DNA from 4 places in the Pseudalkalibacillus sp. R45 genome. Region 2 is predicted to be linked to each of the others. Evidence: riboswitches for the same ligand, from Rfam matches in the RefSeq annotation. Region 2 holds a riboswitch; each other region holds the start of a gene.
What was found. Region 2 has a riboswitch for S-adenosylmethionine ahead of metX (homoserine O-acetyltransferase MetX). Riboswitches for the same ligand answer to the same signal wherever they lie in the genome.

Region 1 (4,145 bases), on a different contig from region 2:
TCCCGATTAAATAATTTCCACTCATATTAAACGCCAGTGGTTTCGCATACGAAATCACTGGCGTTTCTATGTTATTAAGAAGGTATTGTGAAATGAAATGTTGATTTTCTAATTCAAAAGCCTGGTGTTGCTGCGATGTTGACCTGGTGTTCCAGTGCTGTCTCAATATCCTGGATGAGGTCATCTGGATGTTCAAGACCGACGGATAATCGTAACAACGAATTCGTGATTCCTCTCCGTCTCCGTTCCACTTCTGGCATTGCAGCATGTGACATTTTTGCGGGATAGGAGAGGATTGATTCCACAGCCCCGAGACTAACGGCAAATACAGGCAGTTGCACCTTTTTGACGAATGACCGTAAAACTTGTTCATTTTCAAGCTCAAAAGAAAGGACAGCTCCAGCGCCAGTTGCCTGGTGATTTTGCAAGTGATACCCATTGTGATCTGAAAGTCCAGGATAATAGACGTGCTTTACTAATTGATGTCCTTGGAGATGACGTGCGATTTTTTCAGCAGATTCCATCGATTTTTCAAGTCTTACATGAAGTGTTTTCAGTCCGCGGAGGACGAGCCATGAATCTTGAGCTCCAAGGACTGCGCCGAATGAGTTTTGCAAGAATGCCAATTTATCTCCAATCGCCTCATCTTTAACGACGGCAAGACCGGCTACGACATCACTATGGCCTGACAGGAATTTAGTCGCACTATGCAATACAACATCGGCTCCAAGTGCCAAAGGCTTTTGTATGGCTGGTGTCAAAAACGTATTATCAACGAAAGTAAGAGCGCCTGCTTGTTTTGCCAGCTTTGCGATGGATTCGATGTCTGTAACCTTCAGCAGCGGATTCGAAGGTGTCTCTACATAAATAACTTTCGTATTTGGACGAATCTGCTTTTCAACCTCTGAAAGGTCGGTCATGTCCACAAATGTATGGTCAATTCCGTATCTTGACAGGACCTCTGTTACCATACGATAGGTGCCGCCATATACATCTTCCGAGATGAGAACGTGGTCACCTTGCGACAAAAGGAGGAAAGCGGTTGAGATCGCAGACATTCCAGATGCGAAAGCGAAACCTCTTGAGCCTTCTTCCAACGAGGCGATCGTTTCTTCCAATGCCTCCCTTGTCGGATTCAATGAACGACTGTAATCGTATTTTCCGAACTCGTCGATATCGAACTGGTGGTAGGTAGAAGAAGGGTGGATCGGAACACTGACCGAGCCTGTTGCCGGATCGATTTTATGGTCATTGTGAAGGAGCTTCGTTTCAAATGATAGTTTATTTTGGTGACTCATGTTAAAACCTCCGTACATGCTTTTGTTAGTGATTGCTCTAAGTCTTTAATGAGATCATCGGCATCTTCTATTCCGACAGAAAACCGGAGCAGCCTGTTACAGACACCGTTTTTCGTGCGGATTTCTTCCGGTACATCTGCATGTGTCTGGGTAGCAGGGTAGGTGATGAAGCTTTCGACACCGCCCAGGCTCTCCGCAAAGGATATCAGTGACAGTGATTGTAAAAGCGGATCGACACAGGATTCGTCGATGATCCGGAAAGAAAGCATTCCGCCTCGACCGGGGTAAAGCACATCGGGGACAGCTTCGTGTGTCGACAAGTAGTCTGCGATACGCTGCGCGTTTACCTGATGTCTTTCCATGCGTAAAGATAATGTTTTCATCCCTCTCATCAACAACCAGGAATCGAATGGACTCAACACAGCACCTGCCGCATTATGGTGGTCTGCCAGCGCATCGCACAGTTCTTTTCCTTTTGCGACGATCAAGCCAGCAAGGACATCATTATGACCCCCCAAATATTTGGTGGCACTATGGATGACGATATCCGCCCCATGCTCAATCGGCTGTTGCAATAGAGGTGTGTAGAAGGTGTTGTCGACAATGAGCAATAATCCATGTTCTTTTGCAATTGCAGCAACGGTTGGTATATCTGTCTCTTCCATAAGCGGATTGGTCGGCGTCTCGATGAAAATCGCTTTCGTTTTGTCTGTGATCGCATGGTCAATCGCTGCGGGGTCTACCGTATCGACATACTTGCAGTTAAGCCCCCATTTACGGAAACCTTTTTCAAAGAGCCGGTAAGTTCCGCCATATAAATCTTTACAAACAATGAATTCATCCCCTGACTGGAACAACGAGAGCAATGTCAGGATTGCAGACATCCCGGAGCTGCAGGCGAACCCCTGATCACCGCCTTCTAGGTCGGCGATGGTCTCTTCAAGAATCTTTCGTGTTGGATTTCCTGTCCGGATATAATCATAATCGGATGATTGACCGATTCCATCATGCCGGTATGCAGTTGAGAAATATACAGGTGGATTGACTGTTCCTGTGAGGCTCTCACTGCGGTTTCCGATCTGGGCTAGTTTCGTTTCGAATGTGTACATTAATAATCCTCCTTAGTTGTAAAACGCCTGAAAAAAAAGAAAAAAGCCTTCTTAAGAAGAAGACTTTTGTATGTAGTGTCATTCTTCTTATCTTTACAAGTTCATAGAACCTGCTGGAATTAGCACCTTTTCAACGTGAAAACGTGTTGATGGTTGCTGAGGTGTCATCGGGCCATTCCCTCTACCTCTCTGGATAAGAAATTCGATTATTCAATTTTGAAACTAAACTTACATCAAATCAGAGTGAAGTTCAAGTCTTTTTTTAAAATTTTATCAGAATATTTAAATGTATATATCCGATTGAAAAACTAAGGAATATGGTCAGTATCATTGGAGGAGTAGGGATATGAATGCTCAGTGGCGGGCAGGAAGAGTGTTATCGGTGCAAATGTGGAATTTATCGGGCATATCGGTGCAAACGAAAAAGGATGACTCAACTAAGCCATCCTTTTCTTCAATCTTATTTGCTCGCATATAAATATCGTTTTTGCTTTTCAGTCACTTCTCCAATGATGGAGGTCGCTTCTACACCTTTTTCTTTCATTCGTTCCACGTACAGTTTTGCTTCCGCTTCAGGCATACTGATCAACAAGCCACCTGACGTGACAGCATCACAAAGGATCCATTGGTGAAGTTCGTTCACCCCATCATACTCCACATCATCTGCAATCCAGCGATGATTCGCTTTCGTACCGCCTGGGACTACGCCAGCCTCTGCGAGTTCCATCGTACCTTCGAGGATAGGAACCTTGCCGTATTGGATGTGCATCGACACATTGCTTCCCCGAGCCATTTCTGAAGCATGTCCCAATAGTCCGAAACCAGTGACATCCGTTACTGCATTTGGGTGGAATTCAGCTAACTCTTCAGCGGCTGTTTTATTAAGGGTTGCCATTGTTGTCGTGACGCGTTCAAGCTGTTCATCCGTCAAGCGTTCACTCTTGATTGCCGTTGTCTGGATTCCGACCCCGATCGGCTTTGTCAAAACCAGAGCGTCACCGGCTTGTGCCCCAACATTTTTAAAGATTTTATCCGGGTGGGCGATTCCTGTGACGGAAAGTCCGAATTTTGGCTCATTATCATCGATTGAATGGCCACCAGCTATCACGGCACCAGACTCGTGGACTTTATCAGAAGCTCCTTTTAGAATCTCTGCCAGGATTTCTGGACCGAGTGATTTGATCGGGTATCCTAGGATATTCAACACTGTCGTTGGTTTTCCGCCCATGGCATACACATCACTCAAGGAATTGGCAGCCGCGATTTGTCCGAATTGATAAGGATCATCGACAATCGGAGTGAAAAAATCGACCGTCTGGATGATGGCAAGGTCATCTGTCAGTTTATAGACTCCCGCATCATCAGATGTATCTAAACCTACAAGGAGGTTAGGGTCTTTTTCTCTTTCAGGTAATTGACGCAAGACTTGCGCCAGGTCTTCAGGACCGATTTTGCATCCTCAGCCACCTTTAGATGAAAGGGTGGTCAATCGGATTTTCTCTTCTTTACTCATCATTAGCACCTCCTTTTATAAGTATAAACAACTTTTTTGCGAAATGAGAAATAATATACTAGAATTAACATATCAAAGTTTTGAAAACACTTTCAATGATGAAGAAAGGAGTTTTTCGATGAGTTATAAAGTGTCTGTGGAATTCTGCATGCAGTGAAACTACGCGCCGAAAGCCGCGAGTTTCGCGGAAGAATTGTTTAATCGATTCCGTTCAGACGTTACTTC
Region 2 (4,145 bases):
TCACCGTATTATTGGATGACAGAAGAAATCGAACGGATTGACTGTCCTTCGCCTTTTATCGTCACGTTCCATTTGAAAAAAGCGAATCCATTTTTCGCGCGGTATCTCAGCACACATAACCTTGCTATTTTACCTGCCGATGTCCAGTTCGATGACAATGAGTGGATCGGGACAGGGCCGTTCAAGCTAAAAGAGAAATCAGAAAAGAAGTTGGTTCTTGAGGCATTCGATCACTATTTCCTGGAGCGGCCATTATTGGATGAGATCGAATTTTGGAACGTGCCGCAACCAACTGTCGGACAGGTCAGCTTTCAAATCGAGGGGGCGAAGGATAGTGAAGTATTTCTCGAGAAAGAAGAGATCGAGGTCGGCTTCAGGTTTTTCGCATTCAATTTCAACCGGCAATCTGCCATCCATCATCCCTCATTCCGGGAAGCAATCTATCATTTGTTGGATGTGAAGCAAATGTATCGTGACCTCGGACGTGGAGAGCCGATAGAGGCATCGAGTTATTTTCATTGGAAATCGGAAGTACCACGCCGGGACCTCACTCGAGTTGAGCAGTTGCTTAGAGAGTCTGGTTACAAAGGGGAGGAGCTTAGCCTTTTTTCGCTTGATTATGCGCGAGCAATTGAAGAGGGTGAATGGCTGATAAGAGAGGCGGGCAGGTACGGGGTACATTTCCGCCACGTTCCTTTCCGGATCGATGATTTCTACTCCTCAGAACTGGAGGAAAAAGCAGATGTGCTTTTCATGGGCGAGGTAGCCTCGCATGATCATCATCTGTCGTTTTTGGGTGCTTTTAAAAATGACGCCTTGTTGTTCCGGCGGTTGTTGGGTAAAGAATATCTTGAAAAGATCGATGGATGGCTGGATAAGTTTAAACAGGAAGCTACAGCTGATGGTCGTGAAAAGTGGATAGAGGAAATTGAAGATTATATAAAAGTGAACCGGCTGTTTCTTTTTATGAATCATCCTGTAAAACGGCGGAGCTACCACCCGATGATCCAGGACGTGCAATTCGCCTCCTTCGGCAACATTGATCTGCGTAAGCTGTGGATTCAGTGATTTTTCTATAGGCACTTTGGGACGGTTTTTTGGTAGGAGGTCGAATTGAGGCAGTTTACGTGTGTTTTCGTGTCCTTTATTTAAGCTGTTTCGAGACAGGGTTTCGATTTGTTCTCTTGCCCCTGTCCCGAATAGAATGGTTATGGGACAGTGTACCGCATTTTCCTCTAGCTCCAGTCCCAAATAGACGGTTATGGGACAGTGTACCGCATTTTCCTCTAGCTCCAGTCCCAAATAGAGCAGTTATGGGACAGTGTACCGCATTTTCCTCTAGCTACAGTCCCAAATAGAGCGGTTATGGGACAGTGTACCGCATTTTCCTGAGTCTCCTGTCCCAAATAGAAGGTTATGGGACAGTGTACCGCATTTTCCTCTAGCTCCTGTCCCAAATAGAGCAGTTATGGGACAGTGTACCGCATTTTCCTGTGTCTCCTGTCCCAAAAGAGCCGTATTCGGACAGAGTACAGCCGTTTTCTCTTGTTTCTTGTATGTGTATGAAGATGATCTAACTCCCACATTCTTTTTTCCTCAAATAAATTTTCTGAGCTCAATTAAGATCAAGAATCTACCTTGAAAACTGCGGAATGCCAAGGGTGACAAGCGCCAATAATCTTGCTCGAAAACTGAAATTCGATATTGACACGTTTTTTGTAGCATGCTAAGATTCAAATAATTTAAAAATTAAATTGATTTTCAACTCTTATCAAGAGAGGCAGAGGGACTGGCCCGATGAAGCCCGGCAACCATCAAACTTCGGTTTGAAAGGTGCTAATTCCTGCGAAGCGTTTGTGCGCTTCGGAAGATGAGAGAGACAAATGTATTTATAATTTGGCCTCTCTGTCTTTATCAGAGAGGCTTTTTAATTTGCAAAAATGTTCAAATCCAAGTAAAGGAGGCATCTGACAGTGGGGAACTCTTTTTATAAAACTGGCTCGGTTCAAATCCCGAATTTCACACTGGAATCCGGTGAAAAACTTGATGAAATCGAGCTTGCCTATGAACGTTGCGGTCCTCGTAATGCCCCAGTCATCCTGGTCTGTCATGCGTTGACCGGCAGTCAATACACAGTCGGTACAAAAGAAGATCCCGGCTGGTGGCATGGTTTAGCTGGTGATGGCAGTTATGTCGATACGAGACGTTATCAGGTCATCACATTCAACGTGCTCGGCGGCTGCAACGGATCAACAGGACCAGCGTCCACGAATCCTGATGATGGTGATACTTATCGAGGAAAGTTCCCTGTTTTAACAGTTCGAGACCTGGTTGAAGTGCAGTTCGTAGCTCTGAATATACTGGGAATCAATCATATGAGAGCGGTCATTGGTGCGTCGCTTGGTGGGATGCAGGTACTTGAATGGGGAGCCATGTATCCGGATTTCATCGACAGCATCTTTCCGATTGCGGTTACACCACAGTTCAGCGATTACGCAATTGCATTCAACCATATTTCGAGTGTGGCAATCCAGCAAGATCCAGCCTGGCGTGAAGGGAAGCTTCCGAAACAAGGTTTGAGTCTGGCGAGGATGATCGGCATGATCACCTACCGATCTGACGTGCTCTTTGAAGAGCGATTCGATCGGAATCATATCAAAAAAGATGGCCAGTCCACCTATGACATTGAATCATACTTATCCTATCAGGGAGAAAAGCTGACCGAGCGTTTTGATGCGGATAGTTATCTCCGACTTCTTGAAGTGATGAACAGCCATGATCTTGGTCGTGAGCGAGGCGGTCTGGAAAATGCGATGCATCATCTTCATGTGCCAGTATTTGCAATCAGTTTTACACGGGATTTGCTCTATCCGCCTGAAAAAATGCGGGAGTTCGTGACAAAGCTCCAACAGCTAGGCGGTGCTGCTGAGTTTTATGAAGTGGATTCAAAATTTGGTCATGATGGATTCCTGGTAGAGTTCGAGAAATGGGGGCATATCATAGAGAATCGATTGGCTCAATTAGCCGTTGCGGATGCGAGATTAGAAGCTTAAGTGATTTATAAAAATAATAATGAGGAGTGATTGAGATGAGTGAAAAGAAAAAGTATCGTTTTGAAACAGTTGGGGTACATGGAGGTCTTGAAGCGGATCCAGTGACAGGAGCGAGAGCATTGCCGATCTATCAGTCGAACGCTTACAAATTCCAGGATACCGACCATGCTGCAAATCTTTTCGGCCTGCAAGAAGAAGGCTATATCTATTCACGGATTGGGAATCCAACGGTCAATGTCGTAGAGGAACGGGTAGCAGAGCTCGAAGGTGGAATCGCTGGACTGGCTTTCGCAAGTGGCATGGCAGCAATTTCCGCTGCGATTTTCAATGTTGCGGAGTCTGGAGATGAAATCGTATCAGCATCCACGTTATACGGCGGGACGTACAATCTGTTTTCAACTACACTCCCGAAACATGGGATCACGACGCATTTCATCGATCCGAAGGAACCGGAAAATTTCCGTCGTGCCATCACTCCGAATACGAAAGCGATTTTTGCCGAAACGCTCGGAAATCCAGGACTGCATGTCCTCGATATTGAAGCGGTCGCGAAAGTCGCGCACGAAGCAGGTATTCCGCTCATCGTCGACAACACACTAGCAACACCTTACTTGTTGAGACCGATTGAACATGGTGCTGATATCGTCGTCCATTCAGCAACGAAATGGCTTGGCGGCAACGGAACAACGATGGGAGGAGTCATTGTCGATGCTGGTAAATTCGATTGGAATTCCCCGAAGTTTCCTGGATTCACAGAACCTGACCACAGTTATAACGGAATCGTGTATGCTGAAGCGCTGCCGGAACTCGCCTTCATCATAAAAGCGCGCGTCCAGCTGTTACGGGATACAGGGGCAGCGTTAAGTCCGTTCAACGCCTTCCAACTGGCACTTGGATTGGAAACGTTGCATGTACGTGTGAAAGAACATGTTGCGAACACTCGGAAAGTCGTTGCGTATCTTGAGGACCATCCGGGAGTCGATTGGGTGCTTTATCCTGAGCAGGAAAACCATCCGTCCAAACAGCTTGCAAATAAATACTTACCGAAAGGCGCTGGTTCCGTGGTCGTTTTCGGGATTAAAGGTGGCCGGG
Region 3 (4,145 bases), on a different contig from region 2:
ACCTGCATTCGAATTGATCATAAACTTTAGTCCCTTCATCAAGAAGGATGGGGACGGTAAGATTATTCTTTTGGATAAATTGATCCCTCTTTTCTAAAGAACCTTCTCTGCCGATGACGTTGACCGTCAATACGGTAATTTCATCGTTGTTCATCGATTTATAGAATTGTTCAAGAAGAGGTAATTCCCTCATACAATCAGGACACCATGCTACCCAAAATTGAATGATGACAGGTTTGCCCGCAAAGTCTGATAGGTTGACGTTCTGATTTGTTTTGTATTCCTCAAGAGTGAATGAAGTGATAGTGTTCATTTGTTCCTAAACTCCTTTATCGGTCAAATTCCATACCACTATATTGAAATTAACACATGTCGATATCGAGTGCGAACTGACACGTTTTCGTCACAAAAATTCAGTGAGAATGTTGAAGAGAATATTATTTTGTTGACACTTAAAAATATCCCGTGCTACAATGCATTCATGCTTGAATAAAGTAAAGCGATAAAACATATCGGATATATATCTAATCTTATCGAGAGCGGCGGAGGGACTGGCCCTGTGAAGCCCGGCAACCAGTAAACCGGACATGGTTTAAGAAGGTGCCAAATCCTGCAAAGTGTAATGCTTTGGAAGATGAGATGGAGAGACTGAACATTCAGCCTTTCTGCTCATTTTCAGAGCGGAAAGGTTTTTTGCATTTACAGACAGCACTTTTGCAGTGGATAAGAGAAAGAAAGGGCTGAATCATCATGATTACTTTGAAAGACATAAAGAAAGTTTTTTATACAAAAGATGGAGTCGTCAATGCTGTGGACGGCGTCAATCTGAATGTTGAAAAAGGTGAAATATTCGGCGTTATTGGATACAGCGGTGCAGGGAAGAGCACGCTGATTCGTATGCTCAATATGCTGGAGAAACCGACTGAGGGTTCAGTCGATATAAACGGCAAGTCATTGACTAATTTCAATAACAAGCAGCTGAGGATTGCTAGACAAAATATTGGAATGATTTTTCAGCATTTCAATCTGCTCTGGTCACGCACTGTCCGTGAAAATATAGCCTTTCCCTTAGAGATTGCTGGGGTAAGTAAGGTGGAACGTGTGAAGCGAGTCGATGAATTGATCGATCTTGTTGGGTTGTCCGGGAGAGGAGATTCCTACCCTTCACAGCTAAGTGGTGGACAAAAACAGCGTGTAGGGATTGCAAGAGCATTAGCGAACAATCCAGATGTTTTGCTTTGTGACGAAGCGACATCCGCATTGGATCCGAAAACGACCGACTCGATCTTGAACCTTCTTGTCGATATCAACCAAAAACTTGGTTTGACGATCGTGCTGATTACGCATGAGATGCATGTCATCCGAAAGATCTGTAACCGTGTATCAGTAATGGAGGACGGTCGAGTTGTCGAAGAAGGCCATGTCCTGGATGTGTTCAAGACGCCGAAGAGGACAATAACACAGGACTTCGTTAAACAGGTGACAGAACCGGAAGAAACGGATGAAACAATCCAGCATCTGATTCAAAAAGGAGACCATTCTAAGGTCGTTAAACTTACTTTCGTAGGGGGGACAGCTGGACGACCGCTCATAAGTGATCTCATCAGAAAGTTTGAAGTTGATGTTAACATCCTTCAAGGCAAGATTTCACAAACAAGAGATGGGGCATATGGAACATTATTCATCAAAATTGATGGAAAGCCTGACACAGTGAAGGAAGCCATCTATTTTATTCAACAACAAGAAGTGGAAGTCGAGGTGATCACAGATGTTGACAACAATGTTTCCTAACGTTGATTGGGAGGATATGTGGGAAGCTACTGTTGAGACCCTTTATATGACAGTAATTTCAGTAGGTGCTACATTCATCCTTGGAATCATATTAGGCTTATTATTGTTCCTTACAGGAAAGAGGAACCTTTGGCAGAACAAAGCGATTCATTCAGTAATCGCTGGATTCGTAAACATATTCAGATCCATCCCATTCATTATTTTGATCATCCTTTTAGTACCTTTTACAACATGGTTGATCGGTACAATGCTTGGCGCGAATGCCGCATTGCCAGCTCTGATAATCGGGGCTGCCCCATTCTATGCAAGGATGGTTGAAATCGCATTGCGGGAGATCGATAAAGGCGTCATAGAAGCTGCAAAATCGATGGGAGCTACAGACGGGCAGATCATATACAAGGTACTTTTACCTGAATCATTGCCGGCACTGATCTCGGGTATCACAGTGACAGCAATCGCCTTGATTTCATACATCGCGATGGCCGGTGTAGTCGGTGCAGGCGGTTTAGGGACGCTTGCATATTTGGATGGTTTCCAGCGTTATCAGAATGACGTGACATTCGTGGCGACCGTAATCATTTTAATCATCGTCTTCATCATTCAGTGGATAGGCGATTTCTTAACACAACAAACAGATAAACGATAATTTGGAGGGATAACAACATGAAAAAACTCATTACACTTTTAACAACTGTACTTATCATTTCCGTATTGGCGGCTTGTGGTAAAGGTGGTTCAGGCGGAGATGAGAAAGAACTTGTCGTCGGTGCATCGAACGTACCACATGCTGAAATTCTTGAGGAAGCGCAGCCGATCCTTGAGGAGAAAGGCATCAAGCTTGAAATCGAAAAGCTTCAAGACTATGTGACACCGAACCAAATGCTTGCTGCTGGAGAATTGGATGCAAACTTCTTCCAACACGTACCTTATATGGAATCACAAATGAAAGATAACAAAAGCTATGATTTTGAAAACGCAGGTGGGGTGCACATCGAACCAATGGGTGTATATTCGCAGGATTATAAAAGCTTAGATGAGCTTCCTAAAAAAGGAACGATCATCATGAGCAACTCTGTCGGAGAGCACGGCCGTATTCTCAGCTTGCTTGAAAAAGAAGGTCTGATCAAGCTGAAAGAAGGCGTTGATAAAGCAGATGCAACTGTTAAAGACATTGCTGAAAACCCAAAAGAAATCAACTTCAAGACTGATGTGGAAGCAGGATTGCTGCCGAAAATCTATAAAAACGGTGAAGGGGACGCAGTTGTCATCAACACAAACTATGCGATTGATGCAGGGCTTAATCCGCAAAAAGATGCGATTGCTCTCGAAGGATCCGACTCTGAATATGTAAACATCGTCGCAGTAAACAAAGGCGATAAAGATGACAAGAAGATCAAAACACTTGTAGAAGTGCTGCAATCTAAAGAAATACAGGACTTCATTAAAAAAGAATATAAAGGCGCAGTCGTTCCTGTAAACGAATAATGTGTATCAGAGTGCTGACATAAGTCGGCACTCTTTTTTACTTTTAAAGAAAGTATAAATACTTTCTTCAATATAAGGGCAACTAAGGCTCAGCCTGCGCTAAGGCTAGGCTTGGCCAAGTTTTCTTTGTGTGGAACTAACTTTGATTACTCTAGATCTTCTTAGGGTCGTCGGTTTGGTGACCATGAAAACGCGGAAAATTGGACTTGATGTACTCAGCGAGGGTTCCTGAGTACATGAAAACACGGAAAATTGGATTTAATGTACTCAGCCAGGGTCCCTGAGTACATGAAAGCACAGAAAATTGAATTTGATGTGCTCAGCCAGGGTCCCTGAGTACATGAAAACGCAGAAAATTGGTTTTGATGTACTCAGCCAGGGTTTCTGAGTACATGAAAGCACAGAAAATTGGATTTGATGTACTCAGCGAGGGTTCCTGAGTACATGAAAACACGAAAAACCGATTGATCGTGCTGTTAACTGGAGCTTGCATGGAACGATTTCTCGCGGATATCTTTTTACGAGAAGAATCATACTAACTAATGATGATTTTAACGTATGAGGAGTGATCGAATTGAATCAAAATGGAAACCAACAAGAACAACAACCAGGCAGTCCTACAGAAGCTGCTTTAATGGATTACAAAGAAGGCTTAGGGATCTTCACTGAAAAAATGCCGGATCTTGCAAGAAAGTACAATGCATTTACTGAATCTTGTTTTAAAGCCGGCAAGTTGAGCAAAAAGGAAAAACAGTTGATTGCACTGGGCATCAGTATTTACTCCCAGGATGAGTATTGCATCATCTACCATACAAAAGGGTGTCTAGATCAAGGTTGCAGTGAACAGGAAATTTTAGAAGCGGTAGGTG
Region 4 (4,145 bases), on a different contig from region 2:
CCATAAGATTGAACCCAGGCGAATCTAGTAAAGGCAAAGCCATTCAATTTTTCCCCAAAGAACTCAACCATATCGTTGCGTTCAAATTCTCCGTGTACCAATACGTCAAGACCAAGCTCCTCCTGACGATGGATCCATTCATTTATATTATCTTCAATAAAAGCGTTATACTCTTGATCGGACCATTCACCTCTACGCCATTTCTGTCGCGCTTGTCGGATTTCTGTTGTTTGCGGGAGACTGCCAATCGTGGTTGTCGGCAATAACGGAAGCTTGAAAAAGCCTTCATGGATTTTTTGACGTATAGAAAAGTGTGTTCCTCTTTTGGGTTCTACACCTTTCCAACGCTCCATTTCTTGTTGGACGTCTTGACTATTAATGGCAGGTGATTTCAGCAGTTCTTCTCGACAGCGTAATTGCTCTTTTATTTTTTCTTTAATCGCATCTCTTCCATAATTCAATCCCTCTGTCAAAACAACTACCTCTTCAAGTTTCTCATCAGCGAATGATAGGGCGTTTTTCAGGGCAGGATCCAATTCCTGTTCAGTTGTGACCGTGACTGGAACGTGCAAAAGGCTGCAAGAAGGTTGGATAATTAAACGCTCTTTACCGACTTCTGAAAGGACGGTTTCGAGCACTCCTATTGTTTTATCCAGATCGTTCCGCCAAATATTGCGACCATTGATCACGCCTGCTGCAAGGGTTTTATCGCGTGGAAAGCCGTGTTTTTTCAGTGCTGCTAAATTCGCTCCTCCATCATGGACGAAATCAAGACCAATTCCAGAAACGGGAAGGGAGACGACCTCTTCATAATGAGATACAGCCTCATAATAGGTCTGAAGCAGGATTTTTATGCTCGTTAGTTTGTTGTCAATGGTTTCATAGACGTGTTTGAAAGTGTTGATTTCTTCAGCTGTTAACGTAGTTGCAAGGATCGGCTCGTCGATTTGTACCCACTCAGCACCAGCGCTCTCAAGTTCTTGCAGCACTTGTATGTAAAGGGGAACAAGTTTATCGAGTAATTGGTTGAAATTTTTTTCGTCAAACCCTTTTGCTAATTTTAAGAATGTAATAGGGCCGAGGATGACCGGCTTTCCGTTAATCCCAAGATCTTTAGCCTCCAGAAAATAGGGGAGTAAGCGGTTTTCTGTAAGCTCTGGCTTTGCGTCAGGTCCGATTTCAGGCACGATATAATGGTAATTGGTGTTGAACCATTTGGTCATTTCTGATGCAACGGCTTCCTTATTCCCACGGGCGATATCAAAATAGGTTGCTAAAAGGACATTCCCTTGTTGATGATGAAAACGGTCGGGGACAAAGCCGAACATCACAGCTGTATCAAGGACATGATCATATAGACTTAAGTCACCGACAGGAATCAGGTCGATCCCGATCTCTTTTTGCTTTTTGAGATTATGGATTCGAAGGTTCTCTAATTTAGTTGATAGTTCATTTTCAGATATATTACCCTTCCAAAACTTTTCCAGTACTTCCTTCCATTCTCGTTTTTCGCCTATTCTTGGATAACCGATTGATGAACTTGCTGCTTTCGACATGTTCATTCCTCCCATTTCATAGTTTGGACAATAAAAAAGAGCTCTCCCATGTAAGTGTCTGAACCTCTCCGTAACTACCAACAAATTTTTGATTTAAATGTTGGTTTGGAGGTCTGACACTGTTCACATGGAACAGCTCCTGTTTTGACAGCATGATCAAACTCAGCCTGTGATGACAGACTGATACCGTTAAAACGCTCAACACCTCCCTATTCCTCGTAGGTTCTAGTGCAATCAACAACAGGCAGGTCTCCTGACTTATGATCTTCACATACCTGCGCCTTCCCATCTTTATAAGATAGTGACATCTGGCAGGCTGCTCCCAATTACAGTGGCGGGACCGTGCCGGATTTTCACCGGACTTCCCTTTTAAGTTGAATAAGCTCAGTAAACGTATTCAACACCTGAGTGATCTACAATATTCAGTTTCCGTGTATATGAAAAAAACCTCTATAAGAGAGGTTTACATACACACCTCTCTTATTTCTCAAAGCATATGCTTTGCTGGAATTGGCACCACAATCAACACATATATATGCTGATAGGTTGCCGGGTTTCATCGGGCCAGTCCCTCCACCACTCTGAATAAGAGATACGATTTGATTGATTAAGAGCATACTAGCATTGAATAATTGACCTGTCAACGACCGGATCAATAAAAATCAACTGTAAAATGACAACAATCGAATGGCTTCGGGGTAAATTGACAATCAATCTAAATCGGAATATAATTTGGTTGGTTGACCAAATTATTGGAGTGAGATGATGAAAAAGGATGACAAAAGACAACGACTGATTGATGCTGCGTATAAAGTGTTTGCTCGTAAGGGTTTCAACAATGCATCCATTAAAGATATTGCAAGAGAAGCGGAAATTACACCTGGTCTAGTCCATTACTATTTTAAAAGTAAGGAAGAATTGCTGATCTCTGTCCAGAATAGCATTCAAAAAAGCTACCAGCAGCAATATGCTGGGAAGGAAACGCACGAGCTTAACTTGCAAGAAACGTTAGAGGAAATCAAATCACGTGTTGAAAATGATCCTGACTGGTATCGATGGCGATATGAATTATTTTCACTTGGTTTGAAAGACGAAAAACTTCAGGAAGAACTGGCTTCAATCCTCGAAAATGGAAGAAAAAGCTTATCTATGCCCATGAAACAGCATACAGAAATGAATGGGAAAGAAGATCAGCTGGCTGCCATCCTGCTGGCATGTTTCGATGGACTTGCCCTACAAAAAATGGTCTATAAGGATTTCGATCTCGAGGGTGCTTATCAAAGTCTAGCAGAAATGCTCGAAATCTATTTTTAAAAATAGGTTTCTATTTTTACACAATATTGGTTGGTTGACCAAATAAAAATGGTGGGTGAATAGGTTGTTACGAATAGTAGTAGTTTTGTTGATTTTGTTTGCTCCAAATGTGGCACTAGCAGAAGAAGAAAAGTCCCAAAAAGAGTTGCTTGAGAATTTTATGGAAGAAGCGATGGAAGAATACAAGATTCCTGGAGCATCTTTAGGTGTTGTCCAGAACGGAGAGGTGACCTTCAAACAATCTTTTGGAGAACAGGGAAATGGGGAGCCTGTGACAAATCAAACACTTTTTACGATAGGGTCCGTGAGTAAGCCGCTTACAAGCCTCGGTATCATGAAGCTGGCAGAAAAAGGAGAGATCAATCTGGATGTGCCGATCGATACTTATATTTCCTTTGATTATGGACAATCGGATAGTCGATACGAAATAACCATCAGGCAACTGCTGTCTCACACAAGCGGAATCGGTACATATGAAGGCCTTCAAGTAGCCGATCACAATTTGAGAGGGAAAGAAGCGATTGCAGAAGCTGTGGCAGTACTGGAACCAGTCGAACTCAATGCTGAGCCTGGGGATATCCATCAATATAGCGCTGCCAACTACTTGCTGCTTGGAAAGATTATTGAAGAAGTGTCAGGGATTTCTTTTGCAGAATATATGCAAAAGGAAGTGTTTGCAAGCTTGGGAATGGATCGAACTTTTGCTACATATTCAGAGGCGGAAAAATCAGGCTACCAACCTGGTTACCAATCGTGGTTCGGAAAGCCGGTCAAAAGCGATCTTTGGTTTGATGACAGCGGCGCTCCTTATGGGTATATGGCCTCTACAATAAATGATATGACAACGTTCATTACAAGATTGGCAGATCGAGAGAGTTTGTTATCTGAACCTTATGGAACGATGTATTTTTCCCCGGAGGTCCATAGGAAAGAGGATTACTACTATGGTTTAGGCTGGAGAATGAACACCAATGACAAGGATCCTTTCATTTTCCATGGCGGAGAAACGCCGGATACAAGGGCAGAATTATTCATCAGCCAATCTAAAGATTATGCCTTTGTATTACTTACAAATAAGAATAATTTTTCAGAAGTCATGCAGACGATCCACATGAAAGAAGGAATCAGATCAATCATTGAAAAGCAAGAAGTGATGCCGTTACCGGAAATGAGCTACAAAATGCAACGGCTCACGCTATTAGCAACAGTTTTGATCACAAGCCTTTCCATTTGGATGGTCGTTCACTTAATCAAGAAAAAGGTATTGCATAAAAA

Region 1: it holds a riboswitch for S-adenosylmethionine, as region 2 does, so the genes downstream of both, ACTWQL_RS07400 (methionine biosynthesis PLP-dependent protein) here and metX (homoserine O-acetyltransferase MetX) in region 2, are expected to answer to the same signal.
Region 3: it holds a riboswitch for S-adenosylmethionine, as region 2 does, so the genes downstream of both, ACTWQL_RS01920 (methionine ABC transporter ATP-binding protein) here and metX (homoserine O-acetyltransferase MetX) in region 2, are expected to answer to the same signal.
Region 4: it holds a riboswitch for S-adenosylmethionine, as region 2 does, so the genes downstream of both, metE (5-methyltetrahydropteroyltriglutamate--homocysteine S-methyltransferase) here and metX (homoserine O-acetyltransferase MetX) in region 2, are expected to answer to the same signal.

The regions. Positions count from the first base shown of each region.
Region 1 is NZ_JBQQCL010000002.1:308,045-312,189, reverse strand. Features, by position in the region: gene metC (cystathionine beta-lyase) at 114-1,298, opposite strand; gene ACTWQL_RS07400 (methionine biosynthesis PLP-dependent protein) at 1,295-2,407, opposite strand; SAM riboswitch class I at 2,492-2,607, opposite strand; gene selD (selenide, water dikinase SelD) at 2,868-3,920, opposite strand; partial or broken gene ACTWQL_RS07390 (Rdx family protein) at 4,090-4,145, shown strand, end outside.
Region 2 is NZ_JBQQCL010000006.1:174,742-178,886, forward strand. Features, by position in the region: gene ACTWQL_RS12880 (ABC transporter substrate-binding protein) at 1-1,068, shown strand, start outside; SAM riboswitch class I at 1,766-1,877, shown strand; gene metX (homoserine O-acetyltransferase MetX) at 1,974-3,053, shown strand; gene ACTWQL_RS12890 (O-acetylhomoserine aminocarboxypropyltransferase/cysteine synthase family protein) at 3,089-4,145, shown strand, end outside.
Region 3 is NZ_JBQQCL010000001.1:362,993-367,137, reverse strand. Features, by position in the region: gene ACTWQL_RS01925 (TlpA disulfide reductase family protein) at 1-313, opposite strand, end outside; SAM riboswitch class I at 528-641, shown strand; gene ACTWQL_RS01920 (methionine ABC transporter ATP-binding protein) at 751-1,791, shown strand; gene ACTWQL_RS01915 (methionine ABC transporter permease) at 1,769-2,437, shown strand; gene ACTWQL_RS01910 (MetQ/NlpA family ABC transporter substrate-binding protein) at 2,455-3,276, shown strand; gene ACTWQL_RS01905 (carboxymuconolactone decarboxylase family protein) at 3,911-4,145, shown strand, end outside.
Region 4 is NZ_JBQQCL010000010.1:24,346-28,490, forward strand. Features, by position in the region: gene metE (5-methyltetrahydropteroyltriglutamate--homocysteine S-methyltransferase) at 1-1,556, opposite strand, end outside; cobalamin riboswitch at 1,783-1,977, opposite strand; SAM riboswitch class I at 2,034-2,148, opposite strand; gene ACTWQL_RS16460 (TetR/AcrR family transcriptional regulator) at 2,322-2,870, shown strand; gene ACTWQL_RS16465 (serine hydrolase domain-containing protein) at 2,935-4,145, shown strand, end outside.